Regions from separate parts of the Salmonella sp. FC25216 genome, predicted to be linked through region 1. Evidence: predicted binding sites of a transcription regulator. Region 1 holds the regulator's gene; each other region holds the start of a gene.
The links. Region 1 encodes Fur, which represses iron uptake genes when iron is present. Its sites were predicted from a motif close to ATAATAATGAGAACNACTATCAA; they were not measured.
Positions count from the first base shown of each region.

Region 1 (10,954 bases):
GAACCGGCGTGTTATAACGAATCTGCACGCCCAGCCGTTCGGCGCTACGGTAATAGGCATTGACGAGCGCTTTCCCACCGCCCATAAAAAATGCATTAGTGCGCGCGACGTGGAGCGCCCCCGATAGCGGCGGTTGAAAGTTAACGCCATGTTTGCGCATCCAGTCGCGGCATTGCGAAGAGGTGCGAATGACCAACCGCGCCAGCGCTTCTTTGGTGTTGCCGTCGGTGACGCGCCACAGATCCTGCCAGAACTCCTCTTCAGGATAGCGTTCCACCAGCACATCCTGCGGCGCATCATGCATACAACGCAGGTTTCGTGTATGCTGAGAGTTTCCGCCGCGCCATTCCCGCGGGGCAGCCTCCAGCAGCAGAACCGATGCGCCCGCTTCCCGTGCGGTCAGGGCGGCGCATAATGCGGCATTGCCTCCGCCTATCACCAGTACATCAACCATCTTATGCTCCCGTACCATTTAACTATTTGTTAAATTTGTAATTAAAATGTATACGGATAAATAAGCGGCGCGCTATCAGGTAGCGCTAAACAGGGGTTTAGTAAGCGTAAAGGGTAGCACCTGGCCATTCGCCAGCGTCGACTAACTGACGCATGACTTTGGTGAGTACCACTCTGGCGGCAAGACCGGCGGGCGTCAGCTCATCATCCGACAGGCTGACTAAAAAGTTGGGGCGGCTGAGTATCGGATTATGGACGCCGATCACGCGTAGCGCGTCGTTATCCAGATGAGAAATCGCCGCGCCGGGCTGTAACGTGGCGCCAAGGCCGTCGCGCACGGCGCGCATCAACAACGCCAGGCCGTCAATTTCCGCAACGATATCAACGTTAAGCGCATGTTCCTGGCATACAGCGTCCAGCCTGCCGCGCAGTCCGTGTCCCTGGCTCGGCATAATGAGCGGAATGTCTGCCAGTTGTTCAGGCGTGATCGGGTTATCAGGAAGCGCCGCCAGCAGGGCATGGGAGCCAATCAGAAAAAGCTGTTCTTCAAGGATCGGTCTGGCGCTCCAGCGCAGGATTTTATCTTTTTGAAAGACAACGGCTAAATCAATCTGGCGGGTATTAATCATTCTTTCCAGATTACCGGACAAGCTTTCCACCACATGCAGTCGGACATCGGCATAGTTTTCCTGCATGGCATGGATAAAAGGTATACCCAGTATGGAGGCGGTACTGGGGGCCATTCCTACGCTCACATGACCGGAAAGACGTGCTTCTCTTGCGGCGAGAATCGCGTCGTCGGCATGACGCAGGGCGAGTTGTGCCTGTGAATAAAAGGCCAGCCCGGCGTTGGTCGGCGTTACGCCGCGCGAGGTGCGCTGCAACAGACGGATGGCAAGCTCGTTTTCCAGACGGGACATCTGCTGGCTTAAGGCTGAAACGCCAATATCAAGATCCTGCGCGGCGCTACCCATACTGCCGGTTTCAATAATACGCACGAAATAGCGTAACTGGCGAAGCTCCATTCCTGCTCTCCTGAGATGCGATAGCGGTTTTTTTACATTAAATCAACATCAAGCAGCAGGAAAGAGGAGGATATAAAAAAGCCAACCGGGCGGTTGGCTCTTCGAAAGATTTATACTTATTTGGTCGCGTCATCGTGCGCGTGCTCGTCTTCGCGGCAGTCGCCTTCAGCGCAGTGGCCGTAAAGATAGAGGCTGTGATTAGTTAAACGAATACCGTGTCTCGCCGCAATTTCACGCTGGCGCGCTTCAATAGAATCATCACTAAATTCAATCACTTTTCCACAGTCAAGGCAGATAAGATGATCGTGATGATGCTGTTGCGTCAGTTCAAAAACGGATTTACCGCCTTCAAAATTATGGCGGGTCACGATACCGGCATCGTCAAACTGGTTCAGCACACGGTACACGGTTGCCAGACCGATTTCTTCACCCATGTCGATCAGGCGTTTGTATAAATCTTCCGCACTGACGTGATGGTTATCTGGTTCCTGAAGAACTTCCAGAATTTTTAAACGAGGAAGCGTTACTTTCAGGCCAGCCTTCTTTAATGCGGTATTGTTGTCAGTCATGCGGAATCTGTCCTGTTGCTAAACGATTCACTTCATTAGAGAAGTGACAGAAATTGCACTCAAGATAATGCGTATCATTATAGGACTGCCATGCCGAAATGAAAACCGCAAGTCTCTCGCAGATGTTAATAAAACTGTGGTTTTGCCTGCAAATTCTGGCGCCACCTGATTACACCCGGACATTGTACAGGGATGGGTGTGAAAGTTACAAATTTGTAGCAATTATTTTGATTGGTCTTGTCTATTGATGCGGCGCAGACGTAATGCTGCGCCGCATAAGATTAGGCGTTGAGGATGTCGTCGAGGTGCAATTCAGCCGAAATTTGCTTGACCCATTTTTCAACACGCTCGGCGGTCAGTTCAGGCTGACGGTCTTCGTCAATCGCCAGGCCGACAAAATGATCGTCATCAGCCAGACCCTTAGAGGCTTCAAAATGATAGCCTGCGGTTGGCCAGTGACCCACAATCGTGGCGCCGCGCGGCTCAATAATGTCGCGAATAGTGCCCAGCGCATCACAGAAGTATTCCGCGTAGTCTTCCTGATCGCCACAGCCAAACAGCGCCACCAGCTTACCGTTAAAGTCAATCTCTTCGAGAGTCGGGAAGAAGTCATCCCAGTCACATTGTGCTTCGCCATAGTACCAGGTTGGGATGCCCAGCAGCAGAATGTCATACCCTTCCAGGTCTTCTTTACTGCTTTTTGCAATGTCATGCACATCGGCAACGTCTTTACCAAGCTGTTTTTGAATCATTTTTGCGATATTTTCGGTATTACCGGTGTCGCTGCCGAAAAAGATGCCAGTGATTGCCATGAGTAAAATAACCTCTTGAAACTTATTGAAATGGTGGTGGCGAATTGCCCACGGATAAGGGCAATCATAGCAGAACAGGCAGATATGCGGAAACAGCAATCACGCGGGACTGCACGCTCTGCTACACGAAATATGAAACAAAACTTGTTTTCAGACTAAACCCTGGCCGCGCAGCGCCATAAGCTGCTTCATTAACATTTCTTCAATGAGCTCGCTGCGGCTAATGTTGCGCGCTTCGGCCAGTTCATTCAGCGCGTCAACAGCTTGTGCGTTGAGTTTTAATTCGACACGCTTGAGGCCACGAACTTTGTCGCGTTTTAACTGGTTACGCTTATTGATGCGTAACTGTTCATCGCGCGAAAGCGGATTCGTTTTAGGTCGTCCCGGGCGACGCTCGTGCGCGAACAGATCTAATGTCGTACGGTCCGTTTGTTCTTTGGCCATGATTTTGGTGACTTCGGGGGAAACAATCAGCCAGGCTTATGCCCGGATGGATAGCGCGCCATCATACATCAGCGAGGAAGCGACGCCAACGCCCGCGCGCGTAATCGCGCACAGGCGATGAGTTTTTAATCAGTTAGCGCTTATCGTGCAGATAACGGCGGATGGCGCGCAGAACCGCCTCTGGTTTTTCGGCATGTACCCAGTGGCCCGCGCCGGCTATCACATGCGCGCGCGCCAAAGGGAATTGCGCCAGCAGCGCGTCGCGGTACGCTTCGGTCACGTACGGCGAGTTACCGCCTGGAATAAACAGCGCCGGATGTTCCCAGGCCGGAATGGTTTCCCAGCCGACGATATACGGATACTGCTCCCATAATACCGGAACATTAAAACGCCATTCGCCTTCAGCCCAGGATTTTAACAGAAACTGGATCACGCCTTCTTCGTTAAGATGCTGGCGCATAATACCTGCCGCCTGTTGGCGGGATGTAGCGTCGGATTCGCTTACGGCGTTAATGGCCGCGAAAATGCGATCGTGGCGGCGAACGTGATAATCCACGGGGGCGATATCAATCGCGACCAGACGATCGATGCGATCGGGCGCCAGCGCCGTCAGCGCCATTACCGCTTTTCCGCCCATGGAATGACCAATAAAAGTCGCTTTCTCGATCTGCTGCGCGTCAAGCGTATCCAGCAGATCCTGGGCCATTGCCGGATAATCCATGACCGGATCGCGCGGCGATAAACCATGATTGCGCATATCGACCTGAATAATGTCGTGATCGGTCACCAGATCGCGCGCCAGTACGCCGAGGTTGTCCAGGCTGCCAAACAGGCCATGAACGAGAACGATGGGGGAATTATTGTGCAGGTTTTGTGCAGATTGCGCTCGGATATTTAATTTCATGGCAAAGTTCTTTTTTTCGCTCTGTCGGGTTAGGGTATTATGTTGACCATTCTGCCACTGGGCTGCAACCTCTAAGGTTTACTCCGAGTTTTTTTGTCAGCCGGGCTTAACGCTATCCGCTGTTGGGATTTGTTCCTATAATCCCAATGACTTGTATTCAGCAAAGACATCGCACTGGATTAAGATGAAAACGATTGAAGTTGATGATGAACTCTATAGCTATATTGCCAGCCACACCAAGCATATCGGCGAGAGCGCATCCGACATTTTACGGCGTATGTTGAAGTTTTCCGCCTCTACACAGCCAACTGCTTCGGCACCGAAAGGGACGCCTGCGGCGCAACCCGTCGCAGAAGCGAAACCGGTCAATCCGGTAAAAGACAAAGTTCGCGCGATGCGTGAGTTGCTGCTGTCTGACGAATATGCCGAGCAGAAAAAAGCGGTCAATCGCTTTATGCTGATTCTGACTACACTCTATTCACTGGATCACCACGCGTTTGCGGAGGCGACGGAGTCGTTGCATGGCCGCACGCGCGTCTATTTTGCGGCGGATGAACAAACGCTGCTGAAAAATGGGAATCAAACTAAACCTAAGCACGTTCCCGGCACGCCGTATTGGGTGATCACCAACACCAACACCGGCCGTAAATGCAGCATGATCGAACATATCATGCAGTCAATGCAATTCCCGGCGGAATTGATTGAAAAGGTTTGCGGAACAATTTAATCCTTGCATTAGAAGGACCAGGCAATGGCAATCCACAACCGCGCAGGACAACCCGCGCAACAAAGTGATTTGATTAACGTCGCCCAACTGACGGCGCAGTATTATGTACTGAAACCGGAGGCAGGGAATGCAGAACATGCCGTGAAATTTGGCACCTCCGGCCATCGCGGCAGCGCAGGTCGTCACAGTTTCAACGAACCGCATATTCTGGCAATCGCCCAGGCGATTGCTGAGGAGCGGACGAAGAACGGCATTACCGGCCCCTGCTATGTGGGGAAAGACACCCATGCGCTCTCGGAACCGGCCTTCATTTCCGTGCTGGAAGTGCTGGCGGCAAACGGCGTAGACGTTATCGTGCAGGAAAATAATGGCTTCACGCCAACGCCTGCCGTGTCAAATGCTATCCTGGTCCATAACAAAAAAGGCGGCCCGCTGGCAGACGGTATTGTGATTACGCCGTCGCATAACCCGCCGGAAGATGGCGGTATTAAATATAATCCGCCTAACGGCGGCCCGGCGGATACCAACGTCACTAAAGTGGTAGAAGATCGCGCCAATGCGCTGCTGGCGGACGGTCTGCAAGGCGTTAAGCGCATCTCTCTGGATGCGGCAATGGCTTCGGGCCACGTTAAAGCGGTAGATCTGGTACAGCCATTTGTCGAAGGGCTGGCGGATATCGTTGATATGGCGGCGATTCAGAAAGCCGGTCTGACGTTGGGCGTTGATCCACTGGGCGGCTCCGGTATCGAATACTGGAAACGTATCGCTGAGCATTACAAACTTAACCTGACGTTAGTTAACGATCAGGTTGATCAAACTTTCCGCTTTATGCACCTTGATAAAGATGGCGCGATCCGCATGGATTGCTCCTCCGAATGCGCGATGGCGGGTCTGCTGGCGCTGCGTGACAAGTTTGACCTGGCCTTCGCCAACGACCCGGACTACGACCGTCATGGCATCGTGACGCCTGCGGGGCTGATGAACCCGAACCATTATCTGGCGGTCGCCATCAACTATCTGTTCCAGCATCGTCCGCAGTGGGGCAAAGACGTGGCCGTCGGTAAAACGCTGGTCTCTTCCGCGATGATTGACCGCGTGGTGAATGATTTGGGACGCAAGCTGGTGGAAGTGCCGGTAGGCTTCAAATGGTTTGTTGACGGTTTGTTCGACGGCAGCTTCGGTTTCGGCGGGGAAGAAAGCGCGGGCGCTTCGTTCCTGCGTTTCGACGGTACGCCGTGGTCTACCGATAAAGACGGTATCATTATGTGCCTGCTGGCGGCGGAAATCACCGCTGTTACCGGGAAAAACCCGCAAGAGCATTACAATGAACTGGCAGCGCGTTTTGGCGCGCCGAGCTATAACCGTCTGCAGGCGGCAGCGACATCGGCCCAGAAAGCGGCATTGTCTAAACTGTCTCCGGAAATGGTGAGCGCCAGCACGCTGGCAGGCGACCCGATCACCGCGCGTCTTACCGCAGCGCCGGGTAATGGCGCATCGATTGGCGGCCTGAAGGTAATGACCGACAACGGCTGGTTCGCCGCGCGTCCATCCGGTACGGAAGACGCTTACAAGATCTATTGCGAAAGCTTCCTGGGGGAAGAACACCGCAAGCAAATTGAGAAAGAAGCCGTTGAAATCGTTAGCGAAGTATTGAAAAACGCCTGATGGGTGATACTGAAGAAAAAGGAGCCGTAAGGCTCCTTTTTTGTATTAACGTCTATTTGCCTGATAGCGCTGTGCTTATCAGGCCTATAAATCGCCCCCAGGCCGGATAAAGCGCTTGTGATGTCTGGCTTATTCGCTCTGAGTCGCCAGATGTCGGCGGCAGGTGAGGGCGTCGCATTCAATACGCACCACGCAAACCGCTTTCATCATATCTTCCCGATAACTGAAGGTTTTTCCCGGATCGGTCTGGCGCATAATGACGTCCAGGCCGTAGCGCATCTCCTCGCGCGTTTGCAATATCGATGCCAGCCCGGTGGCGAAAACGCTGGTGTAGGCGTAGCTATAATCACAGGGGTCATCGGCGCGCAGTAATGCGTGGTCGCCGTCCATTTCAATGCATACTGCCGGGTTTTTGCGTAACAGACGCATCTTTTTCCCGGTGCGTGCGCCGTGAAAATAAAATATCCAGCGCCCGTTCTGATACTCATAGCCAAAATTTACGGGGACAACATACGGGCAGAGATTGTCGTTAAATCCTATCCGACACACTTCGTGTTTACCGAGAATAGCCAGTATTTCTGCTATGTCAGTGACTTCCCGTTCTGGATTACTCATTTCTATTATCTTATTCAAAGAGTGAAAATACCCGGACTGCCGTTACCGCAGTCCGGGCACGCCATCAGCCGTGTTTATTTTTCAATTCAAAACGCGGTGAGACCAGGCCATATAACGTCCAGCCGAGGAAGGTCACAATTGAGCCGTACAGCATGGCTTCTTCACCGGAGGAATATAGCGCGTAGAAGCTATACATGGCGCCTACGAAGGCCACGAAGTTAGCGACTTTCGCTTTTGATGACGGCACATTCGCCATTTTCTGAATGATAACCAGCGCGGCCATCGACAGAATATACGGAATAATGTTCGTCACCACCGCCAGGTTAACCAGGACGTTAAACTGACTATTCAGCGACGGGCTAATAGTCATCAGCGACAGGCCAGTCTGAATAATCACAATAATCAACATCCCCTGTACCGGCGCGTCGACTTTCGTTACGCGAGAGAAGACTTTCGGGAAATAGCCTTCGTCAGCGGAGGATTTAAAGACCTGGGCGATAGTGAACTGCCAGCCCAGCAATGAGCCGCAGCAGGACATCACCATCAGCGCCATGATCACTTTACCTACCGCAGGCGTGAACATCTGTGCAAACGCCAGACCAAACGGTGCCGTGGAGTTCGCCAGATCCATGTTTGGCACAATCCCGGCAATCACGTTAGTCGAAACGATATAGATGACCGCCGCGCCCAGCGTACCGCCCAGTACCGCGATGGGGACGTTCTTTTCCGGATTCTCGACCACGTCTGCGTTGGCGCAGGCGGATTCCAGTCCAAGAAATGCCCACAACGTCATCGCGATGGAAGAGCCGACCGCGCTAAAGAACGGAACATGGTGCGGGTTCCATGACGCCACGTACATGCTGGGGCTAAACCAGAACCAGCCGATGATGCACAGGCCGACAACCGGAATGATGACGCCCCAGACGGTAACGCTACTGATCTGTCCGGTGATACGCGCGCCGCCAAAGTTTGCGATGGTACAAATCCATAATACGGCGATAGTCGCTAGCCCGATCTGGATCGGCGTCAGCGCGGCGCCGAACAACTCGGTGCCATAACCGACAGCGGAGATGGCGATAGCAACGTTGGCGATCAGCAGCGAGACGCCGTAGGTATAGTTCGCCATAAAGTTGCCGGATTTACCGAAGGCATATTCGGCGTAGCCGCCCATGCCGCCGGATTTACGGCTAAACATACCGCATTTCGCAAACGCCCATGCCAGCGCCATCGAGCCGACGGCGGTGACCAGCCAGGAGATAATGGATATCGTGCCGACTTCAGACAGTTTGGTCGGTAGCATGATGATCCCGGAACCCATCATGTTGACCATGGTCAGAATTGTGAGCTGCACGACACCCATTTTATTGGATTTAGGTTTACTCATAATTTTTCCTCCTTCAGCAGGGAGCGCTGCGCGTCGCGAGGCTTAATCACGTAGCACCAGACCTGCTTACGGCCGTCGTGTTCTTCGATATAAACGCCCTGCAGTTCAGGCGCAAAGCCCGGCAGCAGGTTGATCCCTTCTTCCAGGGCGCTGAAGTAACGCAGGACAGAACCGCCCCAGATTTCACCCGGAACTACACACAGTACTCCCGGCGGGTAAGGCAGAGCGCCTTCAGCCGCGATACGACCTTCCGCTTCCGGCAGGCGAACCAGTTCGACCTCGCCGCGCAGATAGGCATAGTTGGCCTCTTGCGGATTCATACTGACTTTCGGGAAATGCGATTTACGGAACATCTCTTTTTGCAGTTGTTTCACATTATGCCGCGCATAGAGATCGTGCATCTCCTGGCAAAGCTGACGCAGGGTATAGCCGGCATAACGCGCTTCATGCTGTTTGTAGATGGACGGTAATACTTCCGCTAACGGCGCATCGGCTTCCAGCAGTTTTTCGAAACGAGCCAGCAGAGCGACAAGCTGTTGCAATTTCGCCATGTCTTCTGCCGGCGTCAGCAGGAACAGAATGGAGTTGAGATCGCATTTTTCCGGCACAACGCCGTTCTCGCGCAGGAAGTTGGCGAGGATCGTGGCAGGAACGCCAAAGTCTTCATATTCGCCGCTCGCTGCATTAATGCCCGGCGTGGTGAGCAGCAGTTTGCAAGGGTCGACAAAATACTGATGTTCGGCATAGCCTTCAAACGCATGCCAGTGTTCGCCCGGGACGAAGTGGAAGAAACGCAGATCGCTGGCGATTTCCGACGTCGGGTATGACTGCCACGGCTTGCCGTCAATCAGTTCCGGTACGAACGGACGGATGTGATGACAGTTTTCGAGGATTAATTTACGGGCATCGATGCCGTTGACCACGCAATCCATCCACATATTGCGACCGCTGACGCCTTCGTGCATTTTGGCGTTAACGTCCAGCGCGGCGAACAGCGGATAGAACGGGCTGGTGGAGGCGTGCATCATAAAGGCGTTGTTCATGCGCTTATGCGGAACGTAGCGCGGTTGCCCTTTGATATGGCTATCTTTTTTATGGATCTGCGAGGTCTGGGAGAACCCGGCTTGTTGTTTGTGAACGGACTGCGTCACCAGAATACCCGGATCGTTTTCGTTCAGTTCCAGCAGCAGCGGCGAACAATCGGCCATCATCGGAATAAATTGTTCATAGCCGACCCAGGCGGAGTCAAACAGGATGTAGTCGCACAGATGACCAATTTTATCGACGACCTGACGGGCGTTATAGATGGTACCGTCGTAGGTGCCTAACTGGATGACGGCCAGACGGAACGGACGAGCCTCGCGGGCGCGCTGCGGTGCGACTTCGTTAATCAGCTCGCGCAGGTAATCTTCTTCGAAGCAGTGAGCGTCGATGCCGCCGATAAAACCATACGGGTTACGCGCGGTTTCCAGATAAACTGGCGTTGCGCCCGCCTGCAATAATGCGCCGTGGTGGTTAGATTTGTGGTTGTTACGGTCAAACAGTACCAGATCGCCCGGCGTTAACAGCGCGTTTAGTACGACTTTGTTAGAGGAGGAGGTCCCGTTCAGCACAAAGTAGGTCTTATCGGCGTTAAAGACTTTCGCCGCATGTTGCTGCGCAATGCAAGGTGCGCCTTCGTGAATCAGCAGATCGCCCATAGCCACATCCGCGTTGCATAGGTCGGAGCGGAAGAGCGTTTCGCCAAAGTATTCCACGAACTGATTACCGGCAGGATGACGGCGGAAGAATTCGCCGCCCTGGTGCCCCGGGCAGTCAAATGCGCTGTTGCCCTGGTTGACATAATCCACCAGCGCGCGGAAAAACGGCGGACGTAACTGCGTTTCGTAATGGCTTGCCGCGGTTTCCAACTGGCGGCCATAGAAAGCAGTACGGGATTCATTATATTCGAATACACCAGAGATACGCGGCAGATACTCAGGCGGTACGCGCCCTTCGTCATGTGTCGCGACAAAGACGGGAATACCGTAACCCGTTGCGTCTATTTCATCGAGTTTTCCTCGTTCAATATCGTCGATGGATAACACGATGGCAGCCACGTCGATGAAACGACTCTCATCAACATTTACAATATTACGCTGTGTAGAAAAACAATCCGGGCAATGACGGCTAACGGCAATTTTTAATTCTGACATTTTTTCATCTCTTTATTTCAGGTAATAGCAGGCCCTCAATTTCTCGAATGAGAAACTGATTCTTCCGGAAAAAATAAAAGCTATCCCGCTGATAAAAAATCAGTAAATTAGCTTTATTTTAGATGTAATAAACCCTAACCCGTCCGGTCGCAGGAAATACA
Region 1 covers NZ_JBDGON010000014.1:16,023-26,976, reverse strand. Annotated here, with positions in the region: gene tcuA (FAD-dependent tricarballylate dehydrogenase TcuA) at 1-454, opposite strand, end outside; gene tcuR (tricarballylate utilization LysR family transcriptional regulator TcuR) at 552-1,478, opposite strand; gene fur (ferric iron uptake transcriptional regulator) at 1,595-2,047, opposite strand; partial or broken gene AC3G3F_RS21090 (fur leader peptide) at 2,040-2,125, opposite strand; gene fldA (flavodoxin FldA) at 2,329-2,859, opposite strand; gene ybfE (LexA regulated protein) at 3,010-3,303, opposite strand; gene ybfF (esterase) at 3,437-4,207, opposite strand; gene seqA (replication initiation negative regulator SeqA) at 4,392-4,934, shown strand; gene pgm (phosphoglucomutase (alpha-D-glucose-1,6-bisphosphate-dependent)) at 4,959-6,599, shown strand; gene AC3G3F_RS21060 (pyridoxamine 5'-phosphate oxidase family protein) at 6,729-7,214, opposite strand; gene potE (putrescine-ornithine antiporter) at 7,279-8,598, opposite strand; gene speF (ornithine decarboxylase SpeF) at 8,595-10,793, opposite strand.

Region 2 (10,954 bases), on a different contig from region 1:
ATCACGACCGAAGGTAGTTTCGGAAACAGTCAGCGCGCTCTGCGCGTCTTTCAATACTAATTCCATTGCTATCCCCTTACGCCTTCACAGCTGGTTTAACGATCAGGTCGCAACCGGTTGCACCCGGAACACCACCCTTAACCAGCAGCAGGTTGCGCTCAGCGTCAACGCGTACTACGTCAAGGCTCTGAACGGTTACGCGCTCATTACCCATCTGACCTGCCATTTTCTTGCCTTTGAACACTTTGCCCGGAGTCTGGTTCTGACCGATAGAACCCGGAACGCGGTGAGACAAGGAGTTACCGTGAGTCGCGTCCTGGGTACGGAAGTTCCAGCGCTTAACGGTACCTGCGAAACCTTTACCTTTAGAGGTACCGGTTACGTCAACTTTTTTAACGTCAGCAAACAGTTCAACGCTGATGCTCTGACCTACGGTGTATTCTTCGCCTTCAGCCAGACGGAATTCCCACAGACCACGGCCAGCTTCTACGCCAGCTTTAGCAAAGTGACCCGCTTCCGGCTTGGTGACACGGTTAGCTTTTTTAGCACCCGTAGTAACCTGAACAGCGCGGTAGCCATCGTTAGCCAGGTCTTTAACCTGAGTAACACGGTTTGCTTCAACTTCGATTACGGTTACTGGGATAGAGACGCCATCTTCAGTGAAGATGCGGGTCATACCCACTTTTTTACCGACTAAACCAATCATTGTATCAACCTCTCAATCGCTCGATGACCTGATTAACCCAGGCTGATCTGCACGTCTACACCGGCAGCCAGGTCCAGACGCATCAGAGCATCAACGGTTTTCTCGGTTGGCTCAACGATGTCAACCAGACGCTTGTGAGTGCGAATTTCGTACTGATCGCGCGCATCTTTGTTAACGTGCGGAGAAATCAGAACGGTAAAGCGCTCTTTGCGGGTCGGCAGCGGGATCGGACCGCGAACCTGCGCACCAGTGCGCTTGGCAGTCTCGACGATTTCCGCGGTTGATTGATCGATCAGACGATGATCAAACGCTTTCAGGCGGATACGGATTCTTTGGTTCTGCATGAGACCAGAGCTCCAATTATTTTATAAACGAAAATGATTACTCCTCACACCCATTACGATTGATGGGAGAGTGTAACCGTTCTTACGTAGCTCCCCGATTGGGAGCATTGTTAAATAGCCAAATCGGCTATTCGAGGTTCAAATCGAACCTGCCGTCAATTACGACAAGCCCGCGCATTATACGTAAATCTCAGCCTGACGCAAGTGTCGGATAGAAATTAAACACTTTATCCTTATGCGGGCATGATTCCAGATAGCGCGCATGAGATAGCAACGCGCATATTTTCTTTGGAAGGCATCAGGCAAAGCTGGCAATACGTCGTTGTCGCTGTCGCATAAATCTATAAAGGTGAGCACAAGCTTTGACGAGGATTTGCTTATGTTTGTCGCCCTTCTCTTTCTGATCTTTTATGCGTCGTTCTCTTTATTGCTTGGCATATACGACGCGCGTACCGGCCTGCTGCCTGACCGGTTTACCTGTCCATTGCTGTGGGGTGGTCTGCTTTATCACCAGATTTGCCTGCCGGAGCGTTTACCGGATGCGCTTTGGGGCGCTATCGCCGGCTATGGCGGATTCGCGTTAATTTACTGGGGCTATCGCCTGCGTTATCAGAAAGAGGGACTGGGGTATGGTGACGTCAAGTTCCTTGCTGCCTTAGGGGCGTGGCATTGTTGGGAAGGACTACCATTACTGATTTTCCTTGCCACCATGCTGGCCTGTGGTGGCTTTGGCGTCGCGCTACTGGTGAGAGGTAAATCGGCATTAATAAACCCGCTACCTTTTGGGCCATGGCTGACGGTGGCGGGTTTCATGACAAGTTGGAAAGATTTCTTTCCGGATGGTTAATCGGTAACCTTAATTTGTGATTGCAGATAATTTTGCATACCGAGTTTGGCAATCAAATCCAGCTCAGTTTCCAGCCAGTCGATGTGGCCTTCCTCGTCAGCAAGGATTTCAATCATCATATCCCGACTGACATAATCATGAACGCTATCGGCATAGGCTATTGCCTCACGTAGGTCTTTTGCGCCTTCCAGCTCAAGCCGGAGATCCGATCGTAACATCTCTTCGACATCTTCACCGATGCCCAGCTTACCCAGATCCTGTAGGTTCGGTATGCCTTCCAGAAATAAGATACGCTCAATGTACTTATCCGCGTGTTTCATCTCATCAATGGATTCATGGTACTCAACATCATTAAGCCGGGTCAGCCCCCAGTTTTTAAACATACGGGCATGAAGAAAATACTGATTAATTGCGACAAGCTCATTTCCCAATAGTTTATTGAGATAATTTATGATTTTAACATCACCTTTCATTTTATAGTCCCTCCGCTTCCACTCTCTAGAGCGTAGATGGGGCTACAGGGATGTCAAAAAAAAGAGTGTGACTCAGGCGATCTCTTTAAATTCCGGCATTTGTGTTAACTCATCCTGCATCACTTCTCGCGCGGCGCGAATACACTTACCACATTGATTTCCCACAGGAATAAATTTACGCAACTGTTGAAATGACTGTGGATGAAATTGTCGTACAGCCTGGCGGATTTTTTTATCGCTTATACCATTACACAAACAAACGTACATGATCGCTCCCGTTCAATTTCTGCGCAAAGTGTAAATGAGAATGGTTATGATTACAATAGCACAAAGCGATTTACGCCACGGGAGAAACGTTAAAAAGGGCGAATAAATATAACGGCGACTAAATAGCAGGCAACAAAAAAGGGCGCCTAAGCGCCCTTTTCAATTCAAAACTAATTAACGAGTAATTAGCCGAGAACTTTAGCAACAACGCCCGCGCCAACGGTACGGCCGCCTTCACGGATTGCGAAACGCAGACCGTCGTCCATCGCGATCGGGTGGATCAGGGTAACAACCATTTTGATGTTGTCGCCCGGCATTACCATCTCCACGCCTTCCGGCAGTTCGATGGTGCCAGTCACGTCAGTGGTACGGAAGTAGAACTGCGGACGGTAGCCTTTGAAGAACGGAGTATGACGGCCGCCTTCATCTTTGGACAGAATATACACTTCAGATTCGAACTTGGTGTGCGGCTTGATGGTGCCCGGCTTAGCCAGTACCTGACCACGTTCGATTTCTTCACGTTTGATACCACGCAGCAGAACACCTACGTTCTCACCAGCACGGCCTTCGTCCAGCAGCTTGCGGAACATTTCAACGCCAGTACAGGTAGACTTCTGAGTCTCTTTGATACCAACGATTTCAACTTCTTCGCCCACTTTGATGATACCGCGCTCTACACGACCAGTAACAACGGTACCACGACCGGAGATGGAGAATACGTCTTCGATCGGCAGCAGGAACGGCTTGTCAATCGCACGCTCTGGTTCCGGGATGTAAGAATCCAGGAAGCCAGCCAGTTCGATGATTTTCGCTTCCCACTCTGCGTCGCCTTCCAGCGCTTTCAGAGCAGAACCACGAACGATTGGCGTGTCGTCGCCCGGGAAGTCGTACTGAGACAGAAGTTCACGAACTTCCATTTCTACCAGTTCCAGCAGCTCTTCGTCATCAACCATGTCGCATTTGTTCAGGAACACGATAATGTACGGAACGCCTACCTGACGACCCAGCAGGATGTGCTCACGGGTCTGCGGCATCGGGCCGTCAGTCGCAGCAACAACCAGGATCGCGCCGTCCATCTGCGCAGCACCGGTGATCATGTTTTTAACATAGTCGGCGTGCCCCGGGCAGTCTACGTGTGCGTAGTGGCGGGTCGGGGTATCGTATTCAACGTGAGAAGTGTTGATGGTGATACCACGCGCTTTTTCTTCCGGCGCGTTATCGATCTGGTCGAATGCACGAGCAGCACCGCCGTAGGTTTTAGCCAGTACGGTAGTGATGGCAGCGGTCAGGGTAGTTTTACCGTGGTCAACGTGGCCGATGGTGCCGACGTTAACGTGCGGTTTTGTACGTTCAAATTTTTCTTTAGACACGGCTATATTCCTTACTATAGCGCTCTCCCCTTCAGGAGAGAGCACGGGATTTTGGTTTTTAACCCTGCGGCTTATTTACCACGGGCTTCGATTACGGCCTGAGCAACGTTGTTCGGCGCATCATCATACTTCAGGAATTCCATAGTGTACGATGCGCGACCTTTGGTCAGAGAACGCAGCTGAGTTGCATATCCGAACATTTCAGACAGCGGTACTTCAGCGTGGATCTTAACGCCTGTAACTTCAGATTCCTGACCTTTGAGCATACCACGACGGCGGCTAAGGTCGCCGATAACGTCACCGGTATTCTCTTCTGGTGTTTCTACTTCAACCTTCATGATCGGCTCAAGCAGAACTGGTTTTGCTTTCTTAAAGCCTTCTTTAAAGGCGATAGACGCAGCCAGTTTAAACGCCAGCTCAGAGGAGTCAACGTCATGGTAAGAACCGAAGTGCAGACGCACGCCGAGATCAACTACCGGATAACCCGCCAGCGGGCCAGACTTCAGCTGCTCCTGGATGCCTTTATCAACGGCCGGGATGTATTCGCCAGGAATTACACCACCTTTAATGTCGTTGATGAACTCGTAACCTTTCGGGTTAGAGCCCGGCTCCAGCGGGTACATGTCGATAACAACATGACCATACTGACCGCGACCACCGGACTGTTTCGCGTGTTTACCTTCGATATCGGTAACTTTCGCGCGAATCGCTTCGCGGTAAGCAACCTGAGGCTTACCAACGTTCGCTTCAACGTTGAATTCACGCTTCATACGGTCAACGATGATGTCGAGGTGCAGCTCGCCCATACCAGCGATGATAGTCTGGTTAGATTCTTCGTCAGTCCATACGCGGAACGACGGGTCTTCTTTCGCCAGACGGCCCAGAGCCAGACCCATTTTTTCCTGGTCAGCTTTGGTTTTCGGTTCAACCGCGATGGAGATTACCGGCTCAGGGAATTCCATACGTTCCAGAATGATCGGGTTTTCCGGATCACACAGGGTGTCACCGGTAGTCACGTCTTTCAGGCCGATAGCAGCAGCGATGTCGCCCGCGCGAACTTCTTTGATCTCTTCACGTTTGTTCGCGTGCATCTGAACGATACGACCGAAACGCTCACGTGCAGCTTTCACGGAGTTCATTACGGTGTCGCCAGAGTTAACCACACCGGAGTACACACGGAAGAAGGTCAGGTTACCTACAAACGGGTCGGTAGCGATTTTGAACGCCAGCGCAGAGAACGGCTCGTCGTCGCTTGCGTGACGCTCAGCCGGAGTATCTTTACCGTCATCCAGAATACCGTTGATCGCAGGTACGTCTACCGGGGATGGCAGGTAATCAATTACCGCATCCAGCATCGCCTGAACACCTTTGTTCTTGAATGCAGAACCACAGGTTACCAGGATGATTTCGTTGTTCAGAACACGCTGACGCAGAGCTTGTTTGATCTCTTCTTCAGTCAGTTCTTCACCGCCCAGGTATTTTTCCATCAGCTCTTCAGAAGCTTCCGCAGCGGACTCGATCAGGTTCTGGTGCCATTCGTCAGCCAGGTCCTGCATGTCAGCCGGGATATCTTCATAAGTGAAGGTAACGCCTGCGTCTGCTTCGTTCCAGTTGATGGCTTTCATTTTCACCAGGTCAACAACACCGGTGAAACCTTCTTCAGCACCAATTGCCAACTGCAGCGGAACCGGGTTCGCGCCCAGACGGGTTTTGATCTGACCAACAACTTTCAGGAAGTTCGCGCCCATGCGGTCCATTTTGTTAACGAACGCAATACGCGGAACTTTGTATTTGTTTGCCTGACGCCATACGGTTTCAGACTGCGGCTGAACACCACCAACTGCGCAGTAAACCATTACCGCACCATCGAGAACACGCATGGAACGTTCTACTTCGATGGTGAAGTCAACGTGCCCCGGGGTGTCGATGATGTTGATGCGATGCGGTTCATACTGCTTAGCCATACCAGACCAGAATGCAGTAGTCGCTGCGGAGGTGATAGTAATACCACGCTCCTGCTCCTGCTCCATCCAGTCCATGGTAGCTGCGCCGTCATGAACTTCACCGATTTTGTGGTTTACACCGGTGTAGAACAGAATACGTTCGGTAGTAGTGGTTTTACCGGCGTCGATGTGCGCACTGATACCGATATTACGGTAGCGTGCGATGGGTGTTGTACGAGCCATTTGATTCCTCGTTGATATCTTTAGGCGTTCAGTTAAGTTATCCAAAACGGGCGACTTACCTGAAGCGCCCGCCTGGTGACTATGACTCCGAAGGGATTACCAACGGTAGTGTGCGAACGCCTTGTTGGCTTCTGCCATACGGTGAACGTCTTCACGTTTCTTAACTGCAGTACCTTTGTTGTCTGCAGCATCAGAAAGTTCGTTCGCCAGGCGCAGAGCCATGGATTTATCACCGCGTTTACGAGCAGCTTCAACGATCCAACGCATTGCCAGAGCATTACGACGAACCGGACGGACTTCAACTGGTACCTGATAAGTAGAACCACCAACGCGGCGAGACTTAACTTCGACAGTCGGGCGCACGTTTTCGAGAGCTACTTCGAAAGCTTCCAGTTCAGATTTACCAGAACGCTGAGCCAGGGTCTCCAGCGCACTGTATACGATTGATTCTGCAGTAGATTTTTTACCATCTACCATCAGGATATTGACAAATTTAGCCAGCAGTTCTGATCCGAACTTCGGATCCGGCAGAATTTTACGCTGACCAATGACGCGACGACGTGGCATGGAAATACTCCGTTGTTAATTCAGGATTGTCCAAAACTCTACGAGTTTAGTTTGACATTAATTTAAAACGTTTGGCCTTACTTAACGGAGAACCATTAAGCCTTAGGACGCTTCACGCCGTACTTAGAACGAGCTTGCTTACGGTCTTTAACGCCGGAGCAGTCAAGCGCGCCACGAACGGTGTGGTAACGAACACCCGGGAGGTCTTTAACACGACCGCCACGGATCAGGATCACGGAGTGCTCCTGCAGGTTGTGACCTTCACCACCGATGTAGGAAGTCACTTCAAAACCGTTAGTCAGACGAACACGGCAAACTTTACGCAGTGCGGAGTTCGGTTTTTTAGGAGTGGTAGTATATACACGAGTACATACACCACGTTTTTGCGGGCATGCTTCCAGCGCAGGCACGTTGCTTTTCGCAACTTTGCGAGCACGTGGTTTGCGTACCAGCTGGTTAACTGTTGCCATTAAATAGCTCCTGGTTTTAGCTTTTGCTTCGTAAACACGTAATAAAACGCCCTCACACAATATGAGGACGCCGAATTTTAGGGCGGTGTCGAAAAGGTGTCAAGAAATATACAACGATCCCGCCATCACCAGGCCATCTGGTTGGCATACTTAACCGTGAGTCTGACAAACTCAGTATAGTCAACCCTGACGACACTGTCTGAAATTTGACCACCCAGGCCGCGGGCGTCAATGTCTTCTTTCAAGGCATAGACTGTTATGGGGGCGTCGCGCAGACTTTCAAGGAAGCGGTTACCTTCAATAGCGACGGTAACGCCATCCTGGAGCAATAAAAGCGCATCGCCCTCTTTTAGCAGGCGCAGCAAAGCGGGAAAATCAACGCCCGAAGCGCAATGGGGTAAGGTATGCAGCATAAACGACTCAGAATCTCAGGATGACATCATAGTTGCCAAGCTCGCGGCGTAACGCCACGGGTTCAAGCGGCGTGGCGTCTACCACAAAATTGACATTCTCCAGACCACGCTCGCGCAGCGATGCCGCGCAGATCCAGCATTGATCAATATCGTACAAATCAAAGAGTTTGAAAGTAGCAATATAGTCACGCGCCAACACGGCGTCTGGTTTTTGCCCGGGTAATAACTGAAAGACGCCGTCACTGATAAAAAAGACGCCCAGCGCTTCCGTTAACGCTGACGTCGCCAACAACGCATCCAGCCCTTCACGGCCTGAGGCGCTGCCATGCGGCGCGGTGGAAAAGACAAATGCAATACGTTTCATTAAAACTGCACCACCCGATCGCAGGTGAGAGATGCCTCCGCCAGCGCGCCCAGTCCGCTTAGCGTAAAGCCCGGCTGAAGATTGGCGGACGGCACCCCCAGTCTGCCTGCTTCAGTTTCATCAATAATACCGCGACGAAGCGCCGCCGCCACACAGATGTTCAGCGCCACGCCATGCTGCGTATTCAATTTCTGCCAGGCGCGTACCAGATCATATTCATCGCTCGCCGGCGCGGTCAGGAGATTGGCGTTATAGACACCCTCCCGATAGAAAAAGACGCTGACTAACTCATGCCCCTCATTAAGCAGCGCGTGGGCGAACTGCAATGCGCTGCTGGCCTGCTGGGTGCCATATGCCGGCCCGGTGACCATAATGGCATAACGCATTATTTATCCTGCCCCTGAAAATCGCCGCTTTTGAACTGGCGAATATAGAGGTAAACCGTGTGTTTTGAGATATTCAGACGATCGGCTACCTGGTTGATGGCGTCTTTAATATCGAAAATACCTTTTTCGTACAGGTTAAGGACAATCTGACGATTTTTCGCATTGTTAGAGACATTACGATCGGCATTCACCTCTTCGATAGTGAATTCCAGCGTCTGGGTGACTAAATCTTCTACCGAGGAGGCAAAATTAACCGCTGAGCCGACTTCCGGCGTTTCCGGCGGAATAAAGGTATTCATAATCTGTGAAAATGGCACATCAAGATTCATGTTGATGCACAGTAGACCAATAACGCGATGCTCGCGGTTGCGAATGGCAATCGTCAACGACTTCATCAAGACACCGCTTTTCGCGCGCGTGAAATAGCATTTCGACACGCTACTGTCCGCCCCTGTCATATCGTGCAACATGCGCAACGCAAGGTCGGTAATCGGCGAGCCAATTTTACGGCCCGTATGTTCGCCGTTGGCAATACGAATGGCTGAACATTTTAAATCCTGCAAAGAGTGCAATACGATTTCACAATGGGAACCTATAAGCATCGCTAACCCGTCCACTACCGCTTCGTAGGATTTCAGAATATCGAAGTCGGTTTGATCGAAGGGACGCTGATCCAGCAAATCAAGCTCACTGGTTTCGTTGGTTAAAAGCGACCTGGACATGAAAAAAAACACTCCTTTTCAGGAGCCTGTCGTTATGTTTTCAGGGCAGGCTCATTATTTACGCGGATGATTAAATTAATACAGTGAGGGTTCCTCTTTCCAGTACTAATTTACTCGTCTATTTCAGGCTGCGTGTGCGTTGGCGGTCATTCAGCCACGGTCTCGCCCTTAACGACCGGCGCAAGCGCCGTTATCCGCAAATCAAATTATGGTGAGTAATATATCCGGCCTGCATAAAAAAAACCGCCGCTATAACAAGCGGCGGCTCTCAATTTTTATTTTTTAGCAGCATCTGCGGCTTTAGCGTCAGCCGCATCGGCAGGTTTAGCATCCGCTTTCGGCGCTGGTTTGATATCCAGCAGCTCTACGTCGAATACCAGGGTGGAGTTCGCCGGGATACCCGGAACGCCTGTTTTGCCGTAGGCCAGCGCCGGTGGGATAACCAGCTTGATCTTGCCGCCTTTCTTAATATTTTTCAGGCCTTCAGTCCAGCCAGGGATAACGCCGTCCAGACGGAAGGAGAGCGGTTCGCCGCGCGTGTAAGAGTTATCAAACTCTTTACCGTCGATCAGCGTACCTTTGTAGTTCACCACAACGGTATCGCTATCTTTCGGCGCCTCGCCTGTGCCCTCTTTCTCTACTTTGTAAAGCAGACCGGTAGAGGAGGTTTTCACGCCTTTCTCTTTAGCAAAAGCGTCGCGGAACGTTTTGCCTTTTGCTTCGTTATCGGCAGCGTCTTTTTCCATCTTCGCCTGAGCAGCGCTCTTCACGCGTGCTTCAAACGTCTGCAACGTTTGCTCGATTTCCTGATCGGACAGTTTGCTCTTATCGGCAAAGGCATCCTGAACGCCGGCAATCAACTGATCTTTATCCAGTTTGATGCCCAACTTTTCCTGCTCTTTAAGCGAATTTTCCATGTAACGACCCAGCGAGGCGCCCAGCGCATAAGCCGCTTTTTGATCGTCGTTTTTAAAGGCTGCTTTGCTATCAGCGGTAGCTGCCGGTTTCGCCGCATCAGCAGCAAAAGTGATCGGAGCGTGCAGAGCAACGGCCATCGTAGTTGCCAGCAGCGTGGCTTTAAACAGTGATTTCATCCATATCTCCAGGGCCGGGGCATCTCGCCCCATGTTAACTTACATAAGAAGCGTACTATAAATCGTTGCAGAACAAATCAACATACGAACACGCCCTATTATCACTTCTTTTCAGACTCTTTTTGTTTAAATTAGTTTCGTAGGGCGCGTAATGGTTGCTGTGAAAGCCGGTAAAGTTAAGTAGAATCCGCCGACGGAGACAACATAAAGAGGTACATCATGCAGGATATCACGATGGAAGCTCGTCTGGCTGAACTGGAAAGCCGTCTGGCATTCCAGGAGATTACCATAGAAGAACTAAACCTGACGGTAACCGCACATGAAATGGAGATGGCGAAGCTACGCGATCATCTGCGTTTGCTCACGGAAAAGTTAAAAGCCAGTCAGCCGTCAAATATCGCCTCTCAGGCAGAAGAAACGCCGCCGCCGCATTATTGAGACGAAAAAAAAGCGGGTTAACCCGCTTTTTTTGTGTCCGATGATTTATCGAACCGATGATAATACCCTAAGGATTTCGAGTCACAGCAAGGCGGCAAGCTTGCAAATTCCCCGGGAGCATAGATAACTATGTGACCGGGGTTTGAAAGCGTAGCCAACACCGCGGTGGCTTGAAAGACGACGGGGATTAATGACAGCCGCAGCCGCCTTTACCACCACCGCCGCAGCAGCCTTCGCCGCCGTGCTCGTGACCATGGTCATGACCATGACCGCCGCAGCAGCCGTCTTCACCGTGATCGTGGTGGTG
Region 2 covers NZ_JBDGON010000004.1:397,961-408,914, reverse strand. Annotated here, with positions in the region: gene rplD (50S ribosomal protein L4) at 1-66, opposite strand, end outside; gene rplC (50S ribosomal protein L3) at 77-706, opposite strand; gene rpsJ (30S ribosomal protein S10) at 739-1,050, opposite strand; gene hopD (prepilin peptidase) at 1,430-1,897, shown strand; gene bfr (bacterioferritin) at 1,894-2,370, opposite strand; gene bfd (bacterioferritin-associated ferredoxin) at 2,443-2,637, opposite strand; gene tuf (elongation factor Tu) at 2,823-4,007, opposite strand; gene fusA (elongation factor G) at 4,079-6,193, opposite strand; gene rpsG (30S ribosomal protein S7) at 6,290-6,760, opposite strand; gene rpsL (30S ribosomal protein S12) at 6,856-7,230, opposite strand; gene tusB (sulfurtransferase complex subunit TusB) at 7,356-7,643, opposite strand; gene tusC (sulfurtransferase complex subunit TusC) at 7,651-8,007, opposite strand; gene tusD (sulfurtransferase complex subunit TusD) at 8,007-8,393, opposite strand; gene AC3G3F_RS11045 (helix-turn-helix transcriptional regulator) at 8,393-9,115, opposite strand; gene fkpA (FKBP-type peptidyl-prolyl cis-trans isomerase) at 9,391-10,209, opposite strand; gene AC3G3F_RS11035 (protein SlyX) at 10,429-10,647, shown strand; gene slyD (peptidylprolyl isomerase) at 10,835-10,954, opposite strand, start outside.
Region 2: the regulator Fur is predicted to act here: its motif matches at 2,672-2,694, upstream of bfd (bacterioferritin-associated ferredoxin).

Region 3 (10,954 bases), on a different contig from region 1:
GCGTTATCGAATTCATTAATACTGAAAAATGATCTTCACCCTCTTCCTTTGTCATGGGTTCAGTTTGATTTAAATTTACGGCTTTTCCACCAGGACGTTTTTTATTAACCTCCCACATCAGGAAGAGTATCGCGCCAGTCAGTAATAGCAATATAATAACAGAATAAAAAATACTGTTCATAGCAGGCTCCATTTTTTTTGATTTTAAAATTACACCATGTTATTGTCAACGAAACCTACACTATTAAAAATAGTATACCGCTGATCGTAAAGGATATTTAGTCATGCTTCCTGAGCATCTGGTTTCCTCTCATTTTCGCCTGTCATTGCCGCCCCCTGAAGCCACAGAAAACAGTAAAAATTTGGCTCAGGGAAAGACAAAACTCAGCGATTACGAGCCCGATATTTTAATTAGCGCTAACGCTGCCGGGCAACCCAGAAACGTATTATTTGAAGAACGCGACCGTCATATTAAAGAACGTCTGTATTGTGTGGCTAAAATTGAAACGTTTGCCCGTCTGATAAACGCACTACAGGCTGAAGGCGATATTGACGCCCAAACGCTAAGTAAAATACTGACGGATAAAACCGCAATGATAAATGAAAAAGGCAATGCCATTTGGCTTAATTTAATCACTCGCGAGACCAATACGCCGCTATTTTATTCACTGGAAGATAAAGATGAAAGAGGTCGAAGATAATAACGTTTATTTGGCTTTAGATAACCATAAAAGCGATGAATTTATCTTAAAGCAAAATCTTGCAGCACTAATCGCCAGTAAAAATGCCACTCTGGAAAAGGTAACGCAAGAAGTGGTATCCATACCGGCGGCGTTAGTGCGCCTGAAGTGGCAAAACCGACGGGAGATTTATGCATTACAGGTCAAAGAGGAGATTTATGGCGCGACCATCAATGCCATTATCGAGCAGCATCCTGAATTACGAGACAAAATTATGTCTCGTCTTGAAAGTGACTGGCAGCATCTGCTGGCTCGCGAGACGGCAACCTTACGTCTGACGCGTAAGCTTTCCGATGGCGACTACCGGACGCGCAACGTCGCCACCGTCGCACGGCAAGAAAAATAACCGTCATGGCTAGTTAACTCTGTTGTGAATACGGGCGAAGCATAAGGATCGTTCTGATTATCCCTCTTACGGTAGTAAAAGTGTCTACGCTTAAAAGGTGTTCAACCTGAAGGGAGAAGCTCAATGTCTCATCTATACGACCCTACCACGCAGTATTATACCGGCGAGTATCCTAAGCAAAAACAGCCGGCGCCCGGCGTCCAGGCGAAAATGACGCCTGTTCCTGACTGCGGCGAAAAAAGTTATGTCGGCAGTGGTCGCCTTAAAGATCGTAAGGCGCTGGTGACAGGGGGCGACTCCGGGATTGGGCGCGCTGCCGCCATCGCTTACGCGCGTGAAGGCGCAGATGTCGCGATCAACTATCTACCGGCGGAAGAAGAGGACGCCCAGCAGGTTAAAACGCTGATTGAGGAGTGCGGCCGTAAAGCGGTGTTACTGCCAGGCGATCTTAGCGACGAATCTTTCGCCCGTTCGCTGGTCCATAAGGCGCGTGAAGCGCTGGGTGGGCTGGACATTCTGGCGCTGGTAGCCGGTAAACAGACAGCAATCCCGGAGATAAAAGATCTGACCAGTGAGCAATTTCAGCAAACCTTCGCCGTTAACGTTTTTGCCCTGTTCTGGATAACCCAGGAAGCGATTCCGCTGCTGCCAAAAGGCGCCAGTATTATCACGACGTCGTCTATCCAGGCGTATCAGCCCAGTCCGCACCTGCTGGATTATGCGGCAACCAAGGCGGCAATCCTCAATTACAGCCGCGGCCTGGCGAAACAGGTGGCGGAAAAAGGAATTCGCGTGAATATTGTCGCGCCTGGCCCTATCTGGACAGCGCTGCAAATTTCTGGCGGCCAAACACAGGATAAAATTCCGCAGTTTGGCCAGCAGACGCCAATGAAGCGGGCCGGTCAACCGGCAGAGCTGGCCCCGGTGTATGTCTATCTGGCAAGTCAGGAATCAAGTTACGTTACCGCAGAAGTGCACGGCGTGTGCGGCGGGGAACATTTAGGCTAACGAATGGAGTAGATTAAGCTGGCGCAATTCTGTTAAGCAGAGCGCCATCTTAGGCAATAAAAAGCCGGGTAGCGGCTTCGCCTTACCCGGCCTACAGCGTCAGCAGAATACTTATTTCGCTTTTGCGGTCTCTTCGCCGACCAGACCAATCTTGAGATAGCCCGCCTGATGCAGCATATCCATCACTTTCATCAGGGTTTCATAATCTACGGTTTTATCCGCGCGGAAGAAAATCGTAGTATCCTTTTTCCCTTCCGTCAGGGCCGTTAGCTCGGCAATCATCGTATCATCCGTCACCGGATCGTTACCGATAAACATGGTGTTATCCGCTTTCACCGACAGATAAATCGGTTTTTCCGGGCGCGGCTGCGGCGTACTGGTAGAAGCGGGCAGATTCACCTTGACATCCACCGTCGCCAGCGGCGCAGCCACCATAAAGATAATCAACAGAACCAACATGACATCGATAAACGGCGTCACGTTGATTTCATGCATTTCACCGTTGTCATCCAGGTTTTCGTTAAGACGCATTGCCATGACGCATTACCCTACCCGTAATTTCTGCGCGGCGCGTACCGGCTGCGCGCAGGCGCTCGCATTCAGATCGAGATCGCGGCTTTGCAGCAGCAATACCTGCGCCGCTACGTCGCCCAGCGTTGCTTTGTAACTGCCTATCTGACGTGCGAAGATGTTGTAAATGACGACCGCCGGGATCGCGGCTACCAGCCCAATCGCCGTCGCCAGCAGCGCTTCCGCAATACCAGGAGCGACCACCGCCAGGTTGGTAGTCTGCGTTTGCGCAATACCGATGAAGCTATTCATAATGCCCCATACGGTACCAAACAACCCGACGAAGGGGGAAATGGCGCCGATCGTCGCCAGATAACCGTTGCCTCGTCCCATGTAGCGGCCAACCGCCGCGACGCGACGTTCCAGACGGAAGCCGGTACGTTCTTTAATCCCTTCGTTATCTTCGCTGCCCTGAGAGAGTTCCAGCTCATTCTGCGCTTCATTGATGAGCTGCGCGCTGAGGCTTTTTGCGCTGAAACCTGCCGCAATATCGGAAGCCTGATCTAAGGAGCGCGCATCGGCTAATTGCAGTTGTTCACGCTTTAAGCGGCGCTTTTGAGTGAAAAATTCAACGCTTTTACTGAAGAAGATAGCCCAGGTGACGACCGACGCCAGAATCAGACCAATCATCACGCACTTCACGACAATATCGGCGTGCTGATACATACCCCAGACGGAAAGATCCGTCTGCATCAAATTATTACCCACTCTGTATCTCCAGGACGCAAATCACAAAATCTGAGCATAATAATATCAAAACGACGTCGAATTGATAGTCGTTCTCATTACTATTTACATACTGCCGCACCTTTGATGCTTTTTCTTTGCGCTTACGCAGTAAAAAAGTCACCTGTTTTTATTTTGGCAAAATTTTCATCTGTATCACACGTAGCCAGGATGCAGATTGTTATATTCATGCTAGTTTAGACATCCAGACGGTTAAAATCAGGAAGCGCAACATGACGGATAAACAGTTGGATACCAAACTGGTAAACGCAGGACGCAGCAAAAAATACACGCTTGGCTCAGTGAATAGTGTGATTCAACGCGCTTCTTCACTGGTATTTGACACCGTCGAGGCCAAAAAACACGCCACCCGCAATCGCGCCAACGGCGAATTATTTTACGGACGTCGGGGAACGCTGACCCACTTTTCGCTCCAGGAAGCCATGTGTGAACTGGAAGGTGGCGCCGGATGCGCGCTCTTCCCGTGCGGCGCGGCGGCGGTCGCCAACACCATTCTGGCATTCGTTGAACAGGGCGACCACGTCCTGATGACTAACACAGCCTATGAACCCAGCCAGGATTTCTGCAGCAAAATTCTCGGCAAACTGGGCGTGACGACAAGCTGGTTCGACCCGCTCATCGGCGCGGATATCATGCAACATATTCAGCCGAACACGAAAGTCGTATTTCTGGAATCCCCCGGCTCTATTACCATGGAAGTACATGATATTCCGACCATTGTCAGTGCGGTGAGACGCGTCGCGCCAGAAGCCGTCATCATGATGGATAATACCTGGGCGGCTGGCGTTCTGTTTAACGCGCTGGAGTTCGATATCGATATCTCTATCCAGGCAGGCACCAAGTATCTGATTGGTCATTCTGACGCGATGGTCGGTACTGCCGTTGCAAATGCGCGCTGCTGGGAACAATTGCGGGAAAACGCCTATCTGATGGGGCAAATGCTCGACGCGGACACGGCTTACATGACCAGCCGCGGTCTGCGCACGCTCGGCGTCCGACTACGCCAGCATCATGAAAGCAGCCTCAAAATCGCCGCGTGGCTGGCGAACCATCCTCAGGTCGCGCGCGTTAATCATCCGGCCCTGCCGGGTAGCAAAGGTCATGCGTTCTGGAAACGAGACTTTACAGGCAGCAGCGGTCTGTTTTCCTTCGTGCTCAATAAAAAGCTGACCGAGGCAGAATTATCAGCCTATCTGGATAACTTTTCGCTGTTCAGTATGGCCTACTCCTGGGGAGGCTACGAATCGCTGATTCTCGCCAATCAGCCGGAACAGATCGCCGCGATTCGTCCCGCAGGCGGCGTAGATTTTACCGGTACGCTGGTCCGGGTGCATATTGGTTTAGAGAATGTTGATGATTTAATCGCTGATTTAGCCGCCGGATTCGCCAGAATTGTGTAAAGTTGCCGCAGATGGACATATATGCAGACAATTTCCGTGGAAAAGTCTGCGTTTGTTGCGTCCGGGATCAAGGCATCCCGGGCGATTCAGGAGTACAATAGGCACATAAAAGCGTAAATGCTGTTCCACAGGAAAGTTCATGGCTGTCATTCAAGATATTATCGCTGCGCTCTGGCAACATGATTTTGCCGCGCTGGCGAATCCACACGTTGTTAGCGTCGTCTACTTTGTCATGTTCGCCACGCTATTTTTAGAAAACGGTCTGCTGCCAGCGTCATTCTTACCCGGCGATAGTCTGCTGCTACTGGCAGGCGCGCTGATCGCCCAGGATGTGATGCATTTTTTGCCAACAATTGGCATTCTCACCGCCGCGGCCAGTCTCGGCTGCTGGCTAAGTTATATCCAGGGACGCTGGCTCGGTAATACGCGTACCGTCAAAGGCTGGCTGGCGCAGCTTCCGGCAAAATATCATCAGCGCGCCACCTGCATGTTTGACCGTCACGGTTTGTTAGCGTTGCTTGCCGGGCGTTTTCTGGCGTTTGTCCGCACTCTGCTGCCAACGATGGCGGGTATTTCCGGCCTTTCCAACCGCCGGTTTCAGTTTTTTAACTGGTTAAGCGGCCTGCTGTGGGTGACTGTCGTGACCAGCTTCGGCTACGCGCTCAGTATGATCCCGTTTGTTAAGCGCCATGAAGACCAGGTAATGACATTTTTAATGATCCTTCCCATCGCGCTATTGGTCGCCGGGCTGTTAGGTACGCTGGTCGTGGTGATTAAAAAGAAATACTGTAACGCCTGAGGCATCCATAACCGGCCAGGATGGCCCGGTTACGCTTCGTTGGCCTGTGGCGGGATGACCCACTTAGCTCCCTTGCATTGTCCGCATTCTTGCCGCATCTTCGCCCGGCGTCACGCCAAAATAACGTTTAAACTCCCGGCTAAACTGCGATGCGCTCTCATAGCCGACCCGCATCGCCGCGGCGCTGGCCTTCATACCGTCGTGAATCATCATCATCCGCGCCTTATGCAGTCGGTAGCTTTTTAAATATTGCAACGGCGAGGTGCTGGTGACCGCCTTAAAATTATGGTGAAATGCCGACACGCTCATGTTCGCTTCTGCCGCCAGTTGCTCAACATTCAGATTCTCAGTGTATTTCATTTCGATCTGTTTAAGTACGCGACTGATCAGGCTAAAGTGCGTCTGACGACTAACCAGTGCAAGCAGCGCCCCGCCGCGCGGCCCCATCAGCACATGATAAAGAATTTCGCGAATAATCTGTTTTCCCAGAATCCGCGCATCCAGCGGGCGCTCCATCACATCCAGCAACCTTTCCACCGCGCATAAAATCTCGTCCGACAGCGTGGCGGAGTTAATCCCGCTGGCCGCCATCGGCAACTGGAAACGCTCATCTTCGCCAATGTCCATGAGCAACTCTTGCAGTTGCAGCACATCAATGTCGATCCGAATACCGGCCAGCGGTATCTCCGGCGTCGCCCAGGTCTCGCATTCAAAAGGGAGCGGCACGGTCAGTAAAAGATATTCATTAGCGTCGTAACGAAACTCGCGTTCATTAATATAGCCAATTTTATGGCCGGAAAAGAGAAATATGATGCCAGGCTGATACATGACCGGCGTGCGCGGTCCCGGCTCAACGCCATATAACAGACGAATACCCGGTAGTCGCTCGCTGATTATTTTATCATTATTTTTCAAATAATTAATTTTATCCGCTAGCTGTAAGCAAATTGCTTCACGATTCATAACGCGCCATTCTTTTATCAAATCCACTCCGCTGGATTGTGCGCATTTTTAGCGATTTTCTCCAGCATTCTGGAGAAATAGGCAAAACATTGGCAGAAATGTGCATTGAGAGACATCTATCACAAGACCACAATGATGACCATCAGGCAGACAGCCGTCTGCCCTCTTTTTACCCATATAAGGGAATGAGCAATGAACAATTTTAAATTACATACACCTACCCGCATTCTGTTTGGTAAAGGCGCAATCGTCGATCTTCGCGATCAGATCCCGCAGGACGCCCATGTGCTGATTACCTATGGCGGCGGTAGCGTGAAAAAGACCGGCGTACTGGCGCAAGTTCAGGAGGCGTTAAAAGGGCTGGACGTTAGGGAGTTTGGCGGTATCGAACCGAACCCGTCCTATGAAACGCTGATGAAGGCCGTTCAGCTTGTACGCGACGAAAATATTACATTCCTGCTGGCCGTTGGCGGCGGCTCCGTACTGGACGGCACCAAATTTATCGCCGCAGCGGCGCAGTATGCGGACGGCGTCGATCCGTGGCACATTCTGGAAACCGGCGGTACTGAGATTCGTAGCGCAATCCCGATGGGGTCCGTGCTGACCCTGCCGGCAACCGGCTCAGAATCGAACGCCGGCGCAGTCATTTCCCGTAAAACCACTGGCGATAAACAGGCCTTCCACTCCTCGTTCGTGCAACCGGTATTTGCCGTACTCGATCCGGTCTACACTTATACATTACCGCCGCGCCAGGTTGCGAACGGCGTCGTGGATGCTTTCGTCCATACCGTTGAGCAGTACGTCACTTACCCGGTTAACGGCAAAATTCAGGATCGTTTCGCCGAAGGCATTTTACTCACACTGATCGAAGAAGGTCCCAAAGCGCTGCAAGAGCCTGAAAACTATGACGTCCGCGCTAACGTGATGTGGGCCGCCACTCAGGCGTTAAATGGCCTGATTGGCGCTGGCGTTCCGCAGGACTGGGCGACGCATATGCTGGGTCATGAGCTTACGGCGATGCACGGTCTCGATCATGCCCAAACGCTGGCTATCATTCTGCCTGCGCTATGGAACGAAAAACGCGACGTTAAACGCGCAAAACTCCTGCAATACGCTGAACGTGTATGGAATATCACCGACGGTTCCGACGACGAACGTATTGATGCCGCCATTGCCGCCACCCGCCATTTCTTCGAACAAATGGGCGTGCCTACACGCCTGTCCGATTACGGTCTGGATGGCAGCGCTATTCCGGCACTACTGGCCAAACTTGAGGCGCATGGATGCACAAATTTAGGTGAAAATCAGGATATTACGCTGGATGTCAGTCGTCGGATTTACGAAGCGGCGCGCTAAGGTTTTTTCGCCTCTGACTTTCGTTTTTGGCCATTTCGTCCAGACTTAAGTCACTTAGTCTCGCCGGACCCGACTCCGGCGAGCCAATTAAAAGAGGAACACATCATGGCTAATCCAACCATTATCAGGCTACAGGATGGCAACGTAATGCCACAACTTGGACTGGGAGTCTGGAAAGCAAGCAATGAAGAGGTGATCGCGGCGATTCATAAAGCGCTGGAGGTGGGCTATCGATCGATTGATACCGCCACTGCGTATCAGAATGAAGAGGGCGTCGGTAAAGCGCTAAAAGAAGCGAACGTAGCGCGGGAAGAACTGTTTATCACCACCAAGTTGTGGAATGACGATCAAAAACGTCCCCGCGAAGCCCTGCAGGAGAGTCTGAAAAAACTGCAGCTTGATTATCTCGATCTCTATCTGATGCACTGGCCCGTACCGGCTATCGATCACTATGTGGAAGCCTGGAAGGGCATGATCGCGCTGCAAAAAGAGGGGCTGGTAAAGAGTATCGGGGTCTGTAACTTTCAGATCCATCACCTCCAGCGTCTGATCGATGAAACCGGCGTTACCCCCGTAATCAACCAGATCGAGCTACACCCCTTGATGCAACAGCGCCAGCTACATGCGTGGAATGCGACGCATAAAATCCAGACCGAATCCTGGAGCCCGCTGGCGCAGGGCGGCGAAGGCGTATTCGATCAGAAAGTGATTCGCGAGCTGGCGGATAAATACGGCAAAACGCCCGCTCAGATTGTTATTCGCTGGCATCTGGACTGCGGGCTGGTCGTCATCCCGAAATCCGTCACCCCTTCCCGTATCGCGGAAAACTTTGCTGTCTGGGATTTCCGTCTCGATAAAGATGAATTAGGCGAGATCGCAAAACTGGATCAAGGAAAACGCCTCGGTCCCGATCCGGATCAGTTCGGCGGCTAAGCCGGACTTACCGCGCTTCATGCCCGACGATTTCGTCGGGCTTTTTTGCATTCCGAAATATTAAGAAACAATTGGCGCACATTTAACAGTATATTTCCCCCGCGCACAAGCGCAGCATTATTCTGATTTTATGAAAATTTATTCATATTAATTATCAGCTTACTTAATGCATATAAAATATTTATGGATGTGTGATTGTGGCGGAAAAAAAATCTCAGGGCGTCAAATGGCTCCCATTCATTCTTATTCTGGTGATCGCCGCCGGACTGTGGCAGCTAACGCCCCCTTCCGGGTTAAGCGCGCCGGCCTGGCATTCCGCGATTATTTTTGTCGCGACGATCGCCTCAATTGTGGCGAAAGTGCTGCCTATTGGCGCGGTCGGTATTATCGGCATCACCGTCTTTGCGCTCGCCTATGCCGCCGGCGATAAAACGGCCAGCGGCGCGATTACCACGGCATTGAGCGAGCTGAACAGTTCACTGATCTGGCTTATCGTCGTGGCATTTATGATTGCCCGTGGGTTTATCAAAACCGGGCTGGGTCGGCGTATCGCCCTACAAATGATCCGTCTGTTAGGTAAACGAACGCTGGGCCTGGCCTATGGCCTGGCGTTTGCCGATCTGATCCTCTCCCCCGCGATGCCCAGTAACACCGCGCGCTGCGGCGGCGTGATTTACCCGATCGCCGACTCGCTGGCGCGCAGCTTTGATTCACATCCGGAAGATGAGTCTCGCAGTAAAATCGGCACCTTTCTGATCACCTGTATTGGCAATGTTAACGACGTCACCGCCGCACTGTTTATGACCGGTTATACGGGTAATCTGCTGGCGGTAAAACTGGCGGCGAACGCCGGCGTTACGTTGAGCTGGGGAAGCTGGTTTATCGCAGCGCTCCTGCCTTGCCTGGTCTCTCTTCTTATCGTCCCGCTGCTGGTCTACTGGCTGACGCGTCCGGAGATTAAACATACGCCGAATGCGCCGGATCTGGCGCGCAAAGAGCTGGCGCAAATGGGCAATATGGCGCGCGGCGAGTGGCTCATGCTGGCGACCGTCGGCGTGTTACTGGTGCTGTGGATTTTTGGCGACACGCTTGGCGTGGATGCCACGACGGCCTCTTTTGTCGGTCTCTCGATTTTATTACTGAGCGGCGTGCTCACCTGGGAAGACGTTAAAAGCGAAAAAGGCGCCTGGGATACGTTGATTTGGTTCGCCGCGCTGCTGATGATGGCTAACCAGTTGAAGAAACTAGGATTCACCAGTTGGTTTGGCAACCTGATTGGCGACAGCATCGGCAGTACGATGCATGGAACCAGTTGGATGATCATCCTGCTGCTGCTTAACGCAGCCTATTTTTATACCCACTATTTTTTCGCCAGCGGCAACGCGCAAATCGCCGCGCTGTATGCGGTGTTTCTGGGCGTCGGTCTGCATCTGAATATACCGGCGGCGCCGATGGCGCTTATGCTGGCGTTTACCAGCAGCCTGTACTGCTCTCTTACGCAGTATACCCACGCACGCGGCCCTATTCTTTTTGGCGCCGGCTATGTACCGACGGGCGTCTGGTGGCGAACGGGATTTATTATCAGCCTCTTTAATCAGGCGGTCTTTTTGACAGTCGGCCTCGCATGGTGGAAAGTGTTAGGGTTGTATTAAACGCTTAACGCATCGATAAGCCCCTCGGTTAACGGAGAAATGGAATGACCTGCATTTTCTGTCAAATAGTTGAAGGTAAAGCGCCTTGTCATAAAGTTTGGGAAGATGAGCATCACCTGGCTTTTTTGTCCATTTTTCCGAATACCGATGGGTTTACCGTAGTGATCCCGAAAAAACATTACCCCAGCTACGCGTTCGATCTACCACCGCAGGCGCTGGCGGACCTGATGCTGGCGACGCAAAAAGTGGCGAAACTGCTGGATAAGGCGTTTGTGGATGTGGGCCGTACCGGGATGTTTTTTGAGGGATTTGGCGTCGATCATGTGCACAGTAAGCTAAGTCCGATGCACGGCACAGCTAATCTGAGTGAATGGAAACCTATCGAATCGCGACAGAATAAATTTTTCGAGCGCTACGAGGGGTATCTCTCATCGCACGAT
Region 3 covers NZ_JBDGON010000003.1:360,655-371,608, forward strand. Annotated here, with positions in the region: gene AC3G3F_RS07960 (ESA_00282 family adhesion-associated protein) at 1-181, opposite strand, end outside; gene AC3G3F_RS07965 (hypothetical protein) at 285-701, shown strand; gene AC3G3F_RS07970 (hypothetical protein) at 682-1,086, shown strand; gene AC3G3F_RS07975 (SDR family oxidoreductase) at 1,210-2,094, shown strand; gene exbD (TonB system transport protein ExbD) at 2,206-2,631, opposite strand; gene exbB (tol-pal system-associated acyl-CoA thioesterase) at 2,638-3,372, opposite strand; gene metC (cystathionine beta-lyase) at 3,624-4,811, shown strand; gene yghB (DedA family general envelope maintenance protein YghB) at 4,951-5,610, shown strand; gene AC3G3F_RS08000 (AraC family transcriptional regulator) at 5,674-6,573, opposite strand; gene yqhD (alcohol dehydrogenase) at 6,766-7,929, shown strand; gene dkgA (2,5-didehydrogluconate reductase DkgA) at 8,035-8,862, shown strand; partial or broken gene AC3G3F_RS08015 (DASS family sodium-coupled anion symporter) at 9,029-10,514, shown strand; gene AC3G3F_RS08020 (HIT family protein) at 10,559-10,954, shown strand, end outside.
Region 3: the regulator Fur is predicted to act here: its motif matches at 3,434-3,456, upstream of exbB (tol-pal system-associated acyl-CoA thioesterase).